2 regions of the Oerskovia enterophila genome follow, and region 2 is predicted to be linked to the other one. Evidence: riboswitches for the same ligand, from Rfam matches in the RefSeq annotation. Region 2 holds a riboswitch; the other holds the start of a gene.
The links. Region 2 has a riboswitch for cyclic di-AMP ahead of ACIPWA_RS06900 (C40 family peptidase). Riboswitches for the same ligand answer to the same signal wherever they lie in the genome.
Positions count from the first base shown of each region.

Region 1: linked by a shared signal. The riboswitch ahead of ACIPWA_RS16860 (C40 family peptidase) and the one ahead of ACIPWA_RS06900 (C40 family peptidase) in region 2 are both predicted to bind cyclic di-AMP.

Region 1 covers NZ_JBIVFZ010000005.1:157,470-162,597, reverse strand. The annotation lists gene ACIPWA_RS16870 (AraC family transcriptional regulator) at 1-66, opposite strand, end outside; gene ACIPWA_RS16865 (sulfite exporter TauE/SafE family protein) at 159-962, shown strand; gene ACIPWA_RS16860 (C40 family peptidase) at 1,490-2,287, opposite strand; cyclic di-AMP (ydaO/yuaA leader) riboswitch at 2,288-2,452, opposite strand; gene ACIPWA_RS16855 (DUF4287 domain-containing protein) at 2,655-2,945, opposite strand; gene ACIPWA_RS16850 (response regulator transcription factor) at 3,019-3,303, opposite strand; gene ACIPWA_RS16845 (DUF305 domain-containing protein) at 3,395-4,009, opposite strand; gene ACIPWA_RS16840 (DoxX family protein) at 4,199-4,729, opposite strand; gene ACIPWA_RS16835 (GNAT family N-acetyltransferase) at 4,858-5,128, opposite strand, start outside.
Region 2 covers NZ_JBIVFZ010000002.1:511,767-516,894, reverse strand. The annotation lists gene serC (phosphoserine transaminase) at 1-117, opposite strand, end outside; gene ACIPWA_RS06905 (iron-dependent transcriptional repressor DtxR) at 250-966, shown strand; cyclic di-AMP (ydaO/yuaA leader) riboswitch at 1,187-1,376, shown strand; gene ACIPWA_RS06900 (C40 family peptidase) at 1,526-2,164, shown strand; gene ACIPWA_RS06895 (universal stress protein) at 2,431-3,378, shown strand; gene ACIPWA_RS06890 (ABC transporter permease) at 3,462-4,304, opposite strand; gene ACIPWA_RS06885 (ATP-binding cassette domain-containing protein) at 4,304-5,128, opposite strand, start outside.

The DNA of each region.
Region 1 (5,128 bases), on a different contig from region 2:
GTCGGTGCCGATCGGGAGAACGTCGCGGGGGGCGTCGTCGACCAGGTCGATCGGGGTGTTGCGCACACCGCGACCCTACCCAGCGCTGGCGTGATCGCGAAAGAACCTGGCACATCCGCGGATGCACGCCACGGGCTCGCTTCTTAGCGTGGACCCTGATGTTTCTCGTCCTGCTCCTGTCCGGATGCCTCACCGGCGTCACCACCGTCCTCTTCGGCTTCGGCGGCGGCTTCATGATCGTCCCGTTGCTGCTCTGGCTCCTCTCGGGGCCCGGATCCGCGCCGCTCGCCGAGGACATGGGGATGCACGTCGCGGTCGCCACCTCGTCCGCGGTCATGGTCGTCAACGCGGGCGTCGCGACGTTCGCCCAGCACCGTGCAGGGACCTTGAGGACCGACGCGCTCTGGCCCCTCACGGCGTTCATCGCCATCGGCGCTGCGCTCGGCGCCTCGGTCGCCGGCCTGGTGCCCGGCGAGGCGCTGCGATGGGCGTTCGTCGTCTACCTCGCCGTCACGCTCCTCAACGCGGTGCTGCGCCCGGGGTTCCTCGCCACGGCACGCCCCGCGCGTCCGCTGGGCCGAGCGACGACCATCGTCGTCGGGCCCGCGGTGGGCGCGGTCGCGGCGCTGCTGGGCGTGGGCGGCAGCGTCATGACGGTCCCGCTCTTCCGTCGCCACGGCTGGTCCATGACGGACTCTGCCGGTCTCGCCAACCCGCTCGGCCTACCCGTCGCCGTCGCGGCGTCGATCACCTACGTGGTGGCCGGCGGCGCCTCGGCATCGGTCCTCGGGGCCGGTCACCTCGGCTACGTCGACCTCTCGGCCTTCGTCGGCCTGGCGATCGGATCCGTCCTGGGGATCGTGCTCACGCGCCGGTTCGTCGGCCGGATGCCGGACCGCGTGCACGCCCGCGCCTACCTCGTGCTGCTCGCGGTGGTCCTCGTGGCGACCGTCGTCGTCTGACGGGCTCGGCCCGTTCCCGAGCAGAACACCGACCCAGGCGACCGACAGGCATCCGGCCACCGCGATCTCGTCCGGGGAGGCGCCGGCAGTCGCAGCGGCGCGGACCGCCTCGGCGACCGGTTCGAGGACGTGCCGGTCAGGCGCCTCGGGCAGACCGCTCGTGAGGGCGGCAAGGCGTACGAGGGCGGTCTCCGACGACGGGTCCACGCGTGGAACCTACCAAGGGCCCCGGATGAGTTGTCAGAACGTGGCCGGTGGTGAGCCCGGGCCACTTCTGACAGCTCGGCGGTAGCGGCGGGTCCGGCCGACTGACTGCGGAGCCCCCGGATCAGTTGTCAGAACGTGGCCGGGGTATGGCCCGGCCACGTTCTGACAACTCATCCGCGGCGGTGGTCGTGGAGCGCATCTCGTGGAGCGCCGCCCAGGGAGCGACGTCCCGGGGTCGCCGCCCCGCTCGCACGCTCGTGCCCGGGAACGCACGAGGCCCCGTCCACAGTGCTGTGGACGGGGCCTCGTGGGCGGGAAGATCAGCCGACGCGGACGAACGTCGGGTTGTTCTGCCAGATCTTGCTGTACTTGACGGTGCTGCCCGGGGTCGTGGCCTCGATCTGCATGCCGTTGCCGGCGTAGATCGCGACGTGACCGGGGGTCCAGATGATGTCTCCGGGGCGTGCCTCCGAGGCCGAGACGGCCGTGCCCGCGTTGCGCTGCGCACCGGACTGGTGCGGGAGCGAGACGCCGAGCTGTCCGTACACGTACTGGACCAGGCCCGAGCAGTCGAAGCCGCTGGGCGAGGAGCCGCCGTAGACGTAGGGGACACCCACGTACTGCATGGCGATGTCGACGACCGACGAACCGGAGGCCGCAGGCGCCGGGGCGGCAGCCTGGACGGTCGTGGCCGCGGCGGGGGCGGCACGCTCGACCGAGCGCGACGGCGCGGCGGCACGCTGCGGTGCCGGTGCGGGAGCCGGCTCGGGCTCGGGCTCCGGCTCCGGTGCGGGGGTCACGGCGACCGGGGCCTGCTCGATCGCGAGCGCCGCGTCGGCGGCAACCGTGACCACAGGGCTGGTCTGCAGGGCCTCGCGGGCCTGTGCGGTGACGGCGGCGAGGTCGACCGTGCCGACCGACGTCTTCGCCTGGTCGGTCGAGGGGGCCGCGTTCGCCGGGGCCGTGAAGACCGAGATCAGCAGGCCGGACGATGCCGCGACGACGGCGCTGCGGCGGGCGACCGAGCTGACGCTCGACGCGGCGGATCGTCCGAGGGACGTCAAGGGGGTGATGGGACGGTGCGCGGCACGATGGCGCGCGGACGTGCGTGAGGTCACGAGTGTTCTCCTGGACGCCTGAGAGGTCAGCTGTCGGGTTCGGGTCGGAGAAGCTCACCCGGCCGTGCGGACCGAGGTCCGTGCGGCTTCACCCCAAGGACACCGTCTCCGGTGCCCACAAGAATGGGTCCCCCACCCCTGTCATGGGTGTAGTTCGTGGCCTCGGGAGGTGACAGGGTTCGGCGTCCACCTGAGGGCTCCGGCGAGAGGGTTCTCTGCGAAGCAGAATCGACGGTACATGGCAAGAGAGCGATTGTCACAGTGAGGTAACGAACTCCGCGAGTCGGACATCGATCCCTTTCGACGACGAACCACACCTTCTGCGAGAGGGCGCGCGCCGCCGTCGGGCAGGGCGGGACGCCCCGCCTCAGGCGGGCTTGGTCGCCTTGCCGTCCAACCACAGCGTGTCCGACTCATCGCGGTGCGTACCGGTCGACCCGACGTGCTTGCTGTCGATCGTGGGCCCCTTCTTGATGACGTGGACCAGCGCCATCGCGTGGCCACGACCCAGGTCGTAGTCCTCCTTGAGCCACTCCACGATCACGCCGGCCTTGACCGACGGGTCGTCGTAGCCCTTCTCCTGCGCGATCGTCAGGAGCTCGCGCGGGGTGAGCCCCGTCTTGTCCTCGATGGTGTCCAGGTACGCCTGAAAAGACATGGGGTCCTCGGTTCTCTCGGTCCAGCAGGTGCGGTCGAGGGGTCAGACCGCACCGACCAGCAGAACTCATCGGTCAGGACGGCGCGCCCTCTGGTCGGTGTCGCACGCGCCGCGCGACCCAGCCGCGCTGCGCGGCCAGGACCCCCGCCTGGAAGCGGCTCGTCGCACCGAGCACCTGGAAGAGCGTCGCCACGTGCCGACGGCACGTGCGGACGCTGATGCCGAGGCGACCGGCGATGGCCTCGTCCGTGAGCCCCGCGCTCAGCCCCGACAGGATCGAGACCTGCACCGTCGTCAGTACCGACCGGCCCCCGTCCTGGGGCGTCCCGACGATCTCCGACAGCTCCCTGTCGACCATGCTGCCCCCTTCTCCCGACGTCCGGGAGTGTAGCCACGGCGGGCCGCTACCGGCCGGTAGCGTTCGCGCGGGGCGGGGCAGGCGCGCGGTGCTACCGCCCGAGCAGCCCGTCGATCTCGGCCATCTCGGCCGTCTGCACGTCGACCATCTGCTGCGCGAGGTCCTGCAGGTCGGTGTACCCACCGTCCGCGATCTCGCCCTGCGTCATCGCGATCGCGCCCTCGTGGTGCGAGTGCATGAGCTCGAGGAACGTCTTCTCGGCCTCTGCCACCGCTGTCGCGTCCCCCGCGCTCGCGTCCGCGAGACGTTCGAGCGACCCCATCTGGTCGCCCGTCAGCATGCCGTTCGCGACGTGCACCGAGTGCATCTGCATGAGGTCGTCCTGCCCCCACGCGTCGGCCCAGCCACGCATGATCCCGATCTCCTCGGCCTGCCCGTCGAGGATCCGCTGCGCGAGGTCGCGCGTCGCGTCGCTCACGCCGTCGACGGCCAGGATGATCTCGCTCATCTCGACGGCCTGCTCGTGGTGCGGGGTCATCATCGCGAGGAAGTGCAGGTCCGTGTCGTTCGCCTCGGCCGGCGCCGCCACCTCCGAGGCGGCCGACGAGGCCGGCGCCTCCGCCTGGGGCGCTTCCCCTCCGGTCGAGCACCCCGCGAGGGCTGCTGTCACGACGAGCGCGGTGAGGACGGCGGGCAGCTTCTTCATGAGGACTCCGGTGTGTCTCGGGATCGCCGGGGCACGCGGGCGCCGGTGCGGCGAGCGTCCGAGCAGCGTAGGTGCCGAGTCTGGGAGTCGGCTGTGCCTCGCGAGGCAGGCCCCGCGGGACCGCGGCCCGACGGCGCCGCGCGCGTGGCGCCGTCGGGCTGCGGTTGCGGACGTGGTGGGCCTAGGCCCTCAGCGGGCGTCGCACGTCAGACGGGCCCCGAGCGTGGCCGCAGCGATCACGCCGGCCGCCGCGACGAAGACGATGTCCTTGAGCACGTACTGCCCCATGAGCGTCATGCCGTCACCGAACAGCTCGCCGGCGAACAGCACCACGGGCGACATCATGCCGACCAGCGCGACCGCGAGCACGACGAGACCTGCCTGCAGCCACCGCCCCGTCAGGAGCGTCAGCCCGATGAACGTCTCGACGACCGCCGTCAGGGCCAGGGCCGCCGCGCCCTCGACGACGCCGAACGTCAGCGCGCCGACCGTCTGCGTCACGATCTCCTCCGCGGGGCTCGCCCCGGGAAAGAGCTTGAGGACCCCGAAGCCGAGGAACACCAGGCCCAGCGTGATCCGGAGTGCGGGGATCGACCATCGGGCGAGGTGGACCGCCAGGGCGGTGATCGCGGACTCGGAACGGCGCGCGAACCCCTGCCGCGCGGGTGCGTCACTGGGGAGCGTCTGCGGGATCGACACATCGGTCTCCGTGCTGGGCATCTGTTCTCCTCGTCGAGAGCGCGCAGACGACGAGGCGCTCTGCGGAGAAAGCCCCCTGACGTCCGCATGGGTGATGAGCCGCCGAGCGTAGCCACCGCGGATGAGGGCCAGATGAGCCGGGCAGGCGGTCAGTCGGCGAGGCGCCCGTGCAGGTGCATGTCGTGCCACCCGTCGACGTGCTTGCCGCTCCCGCGGAGCGTGCCCTCGGGCACGAACCCTGCGGCGAGCGCGACCTTGCACGACGCCTCGTTGCGCGTCGAGTGCACGAGTCGCAGCCTGTGCAGGCCGAGGTCCTCGAACGCCCAGGCGACCAGCAGCCCGACGGCCCGGGGAGCGACCCGGCGGCCCCGTGCGGCAGGAAGGACCCAGTAGCCAACCTCTCCCCCGCCCTCGTGCAGG
Region 2 (5,128 bases):
GCCGGCCTCGACGAGCGCGCGCACCTGCGCGTCGCGGACCTTGGAAGGCCCGCAGCCGAAGCGGCCGTCGCTGGGCAGCAGGTGCGGGGGGACGGTGATCTGGGTGGGCTCAGGCACAGGGCAACGATAGTCCGGCCTGGCGCGAACACCGTCGGGCGTCCACAATGTCGGTGGCTCGGACCTAAACTAAGGTCAGCGGCCCGCCGGTGCGGCAGGTGCCCCCAAGCCCCCAAGCGACAGGAGCGCGACGTGACCGACCTGATCGACACCACCGAGATGTATCTGAAGACCATCTACGAGCTCGACGAGGAGGGCATCGTCCCCCTGCGTGCGCGCATCGCGGAGCGACTCGGACACTCGGGACCCACCGTCTCCCAGACGGTGGCCCGCATGGAGCGGGACGGTCTCGTCGTCGTGACGGGGGACCGTCACCTCGAGCTCACCCCGGACGGCCACGCCAAGGCCCAGCGCGTCATGCGCAAGCACCGCCTCGCGGAGCGCCTGCTGACGGACGTCATCAAGCTCGACTGGGAGTTCGTGCACGTCGAGGCCTGCCGGTGGGAGCACGTCATGAGCGAGCTCGTCGAGAAGCGCCTCATCGGCCTGCTCGACCACCCGCACTACGACCCCTACGGCAACCCCATCCCCGGGCTCTCGGAGCTGGGTGAGGACATCCAGGAGATCGAGTACCTCGACGGCGTGGTGTCCCTGCCGGCGTACGTGGCCGCCGCGGACCGCGCGGGGCGCGAGCCGGGCGGGCTGCGCGTCGTCGTGCAGCGCATCGCCGAGCCCCTCCAGACGGACACGGACCTGTTGGCCCGCATCGCGGCCGCGGGCATCCTGCCCCGCCAGGAGGTCACGGTCACGCCGGAGGCGGGGTCGTTCACGGTGTCCGCGGAGGGCGCGGAGACCGTCCTCGACCTGCCCGACGACGTCGCTCGCCACATCTTCGTCACCGCGCCCTGAGCGCAGCGCACCACGGGTTCCGCCGCCGCCCCGCACCCCCTCGTGGGATGCGGGGCGGTGGTGTTCTCGATGCCTTCTCGGGGTGCCCGGGGCAACGATCTCGTGCCGGTTCGTCCTGCTATACCAGGCCTTTCCAGGGCGTCGTGACGGGAACGTGACATTCACCCGGAGGTCGTGTACGTTCGGTTCTGCTTCACGGATGAATCGTCCGTCGAGGCCCTTGCGCGGAACGCCGAACCCTGTCACCGCGCGAGGAGCACCACGACCCGATGACAGGGACGGGGGACCCAAATTCGGGTACCGGAAACGGTGCCCTTGGGGTGAAGCCAGACGGACCTCGGTCCTGACGGCCGGGTGATTCTCCCACCCGAACCCGACAGCTGACCTCGCAGGCGTCCAGGAGAGGTATCCAGTGAACGCAGTCACGACCGGCGCACGCCACCGTGCAGCGCGACGCCCGCTTTCCACCCTTGCTTCGGCGGCGACGGCTTCCTCCGTCGGCCGCCGCACCGCTGTCGTCGCTGCCTCGTCGGGACTGATCGTCTCGATGCTCGGCGCGATGCCCGCCAACGCTGCGCCCGTCGACCACGACACGGCCAAGCTCAACACCGTCGACCTGAACGCACTCACGACGCAGGCCCGTGCCGCGCTCGAGTCCGCTCCGTCCGTCACGGTCGCCGCTGAGGCCGGCTTCACGATCGAGAGCGCGGCCGTCGCCGTGACCCCCGCTCCTGAGCCTGAGCCGGAGCCCGTCGTCGAGCGCGCCACGCAGGCCTCCTCGCGCTCGGCCGCACGTACGGCCAACACCACGGCCACCACGTCGACGACCGAGAAGGCTGCTTCGGTCTCCGTCCCGGCCTCGGCCAACGGCAGCGCGATCATCTCGATCGCCAGCCGCTATGTGGGCGTCCCGTACGTCTACGGCGGCACCACCCCGGACGGCTTCGACTGCTCCGGCTTCACGAGCTACGTCTTCGCGCAGGTCGGCATCACCCTCCCGCGCCAGTCGAGCGCGCAGGGCAACGTCGGCACCAAGGTGTCGCGTGCCGACGCTCAGCCCGGCGACCTGATCTGGACCCCCGGCCACATCTCGATCTACGCCGGCGACAACATGCAGATCGACGCCCCGCGTCCCGGCAAGACGATCCAGTTCCGTCAGATCTGGCAGTCGAACCCCACGTTCATCCGCGTCGCCTGAGCGCCCTCGCGGGACTCTGAGCCTCGCGGGAGCGATCTTCCGCAGCTCGACCAGCACCCCGTCACCCTGCCTCGTGCAGGGTGACGGGGTGCTGTCGTTCGCGGGGAGCCAGTGCCGGGTCGGTGCCGGACGGGCCGCAGCGTCATGGGGTACGCCGACGACGGAGCGACCCGCCCCTCCGGGGCCCTGCGCCTCGGTGGACTTTGCCTGTTCTTTCGATAGGTTTGTCTCAGGATGGTGCTTCACCATCGGGAGGAGATGAAACCATGACTCGTGCAGAGATCGTGCTCGTCGGGGTCGACGGTTCGGAGCCCAGCCTGCACGCCCTGGACTGGGCGGCTGCGTACGCGCGCCAGGTCGGCTGGCCCCTGCACGTCGTGTGTTCGTACTCGCTCCCGTCCTTCACCGCGGCCTCGCTCGACGGCGGCTACGCGGCCCTGGACGACACCGCGATCCAGGAGGGCGCCAAGGCGGTCCTGGCCGAGGCCACCCAGCGGGCCGAGGCCGCGGGCGTCAGGACGACCGCCGCGATCGCGACCGGCGACGCCGCCGGTGTCCTGGTCGAGCTCTCCAAGGACTACAGCCTGGTCGTGGTGGGGACCCGCGGGCGGGGTGGGTTCACCGAACGTCTGCTCGGCACCGTCTCGTCGGCGCTGCCCGCGCACTCGCGGTGCCCCACGGTCGTCGTGCCCCTGAAGTCGGGCGGGGAAGGCGGCGAGCTGCCGGCGATCCAGCCGCTCAAGCGGATCGTGGTCGGCGTGGACGGCTCGCCGTCGGCCGACATCGCCCTGCGGCACGCCATCAAGCAGGCCAGGGCGTGGAGCGCCGAGCTCGTCGCCGTCGCCGGCGTGCCCGTCGGTGCGGGGGCGGGGCTGCTCGCGTGGCTGCCGGCCTCGATCGACCACCAGCAGGTCCTCGACGACATCACCGAGGGGCTCAACGTCATCGTGGACCGGCACGAGGCCGAGAACCCCGACGTCCCCATCAAGCGGATCGTGCTCGACGGGACGGGGGCCGAGCTCCTCACGGAGTTCTCGACGGCCTCGGACCTCGTGGTGGTCGGGTCGCGTGGGCGTGGTGGCTTCACGGGGCTGCTCCTGGGCTCGACGAGCCAGGCGGTCCTGCACCACTCGGCCTGCCCCGTCATGGTCGTGACCAAGCGCTGCGAGGACGAGAAGCCCCCGGTGGCGAAGGGCGCCTCGGCGGAGGGCTGACGACACCGCACCGCGTGGACGTGCCGGAGCGGGCGTGACCTCGAGGTCACACCGGCTCCGGCACGCCGACGGCCGGAACGCGTTCAGTTGCGCGTGCGGTACAGGTGCATGGTGATCGGCGCGAAGACGGCCGTGAGGAGCACCGAGGCCAGCAAGACCCACCCGATCTGGTCGAACGTGGCGGTACCGGCCATGAGGGCGCGGACCGCGGTCGCGAGGTGGCTCACGGGGTTGATCTCGGCCCAGGTGCGCAGCGCCGAGGGCATGGTGTCCGGGTCGACGAAGATGTTCGACGCGAACGTCAACGGCATGAGCACCAGCATCGAGACGCCCATGACCGCGTTGGGCGTACGCATCACGAGGCCCAGGATCGTGAAGATCCAGCTGATCGCGAACGCGAAGACCAGCAGCAGGGCGACGGCCAGCAGGACGCCGACCACCCCGCCAGCGGGCCGGAAGCCGATCGCGAGCCCCAAGCCAACCGTGATGACCGACGCGATCGTGTACCGGACCGTGTCTCCCATGAGCGCGCCCACGATCGGGGCGGGCCGCCAGATCGGGAGCGAGCGGAACCGGTCGAACACGCCCTTGGTGATGTCGGTGTTCAGGGTGAAGCCCGTGTAGACCGTGATGATCAGGACCGTCTGCACCAGGATGCCGGGCAGCAGGTACTGCAGGTAGGTCGTCGTGTCCCCGGCGATCGCCCCGCCGAACAGGTACGTGAACATGAGCGTGAAGATGATCGGCGTGAGCGTGACGTCGAACAGCTGCTCGGGGACGTGCTTGATCTTGAGCAGCGCCCGCCACGCGAACGTCAGGGTGTTCGCGAGCGGCGACGGCCGGGTCGGGTGCTGGTCGATCGCGATGGCCTCGCGCAGCGTCTGTGCCTCCGGGGTGGTGATCACCTCGGTCTGGGTCGCGGCCATCAGGCCACCTCCTCGGTGTGGCTCGTGGTGCCACTTCGGTTCTGGTCTTCCTCGTCGACCGGCTGGCCCGTGAGCGCCAGGAACACCTCGTCGAGGCTCGGCTGCCCGAGCGTGAACTCCGGTACCCCGATGCCCGCGTCCGCGAGAGCGGGCAGGAGCTGTGCTGCCAGGTCCGCGCCGTCGTCGGGCACGCGCGCCGAGAACGCGTACGGGTCCGGTGCGAGCACGACCTCCGCGCGCAGCACGCGCTCGACGATCTCCGCGGCCCGGGCGCGCTCGGACGAGTCGGCGAGACGCAGGTTCACCGACCCCTCGCCGACCGAGCGCTTGAGCTCGGTCGCGGTGCCCTCGGCGATGACCTTCCCGTGGTCGATCACGGCGATGCGGTCCGCGAGCTGGTCGGCCTCCTCGAGGTACTGGGTCGTGAGCAGCACGGTCGCGCCGTCGGCCACGAGCACGCGCACGATGTCCCACACCTGGTTGCGGCTGCGGGGGTCGAGCCCCGTGGTCGGCTCGTCGAGGAACAGCACCCGGGGGCTCATGACGAGGCTCGCGGCGAGGTCGATGCGGCGGCGCATGCCGCCCGAGTACGTCTTGACGGGCCGGTTCGCGGCCTCGGCGATGCCGAACGCCTCCATGAGGTCCATGCCCCGGCGCCTGGCTGCGGGCTTCGAGAACCCGTAGAGCCGCGCGATGACGATCAGGTTCTCCGCGCCGGTCAGGTCCTCGTCGACCGACGCGTACTGGCCCGTGAGACCCACGAGCGAGCGGACGGCGTCGGGCTGGGCCAGGACGTCGTGCCCCAGGACGTGGGCCGTGCCCGC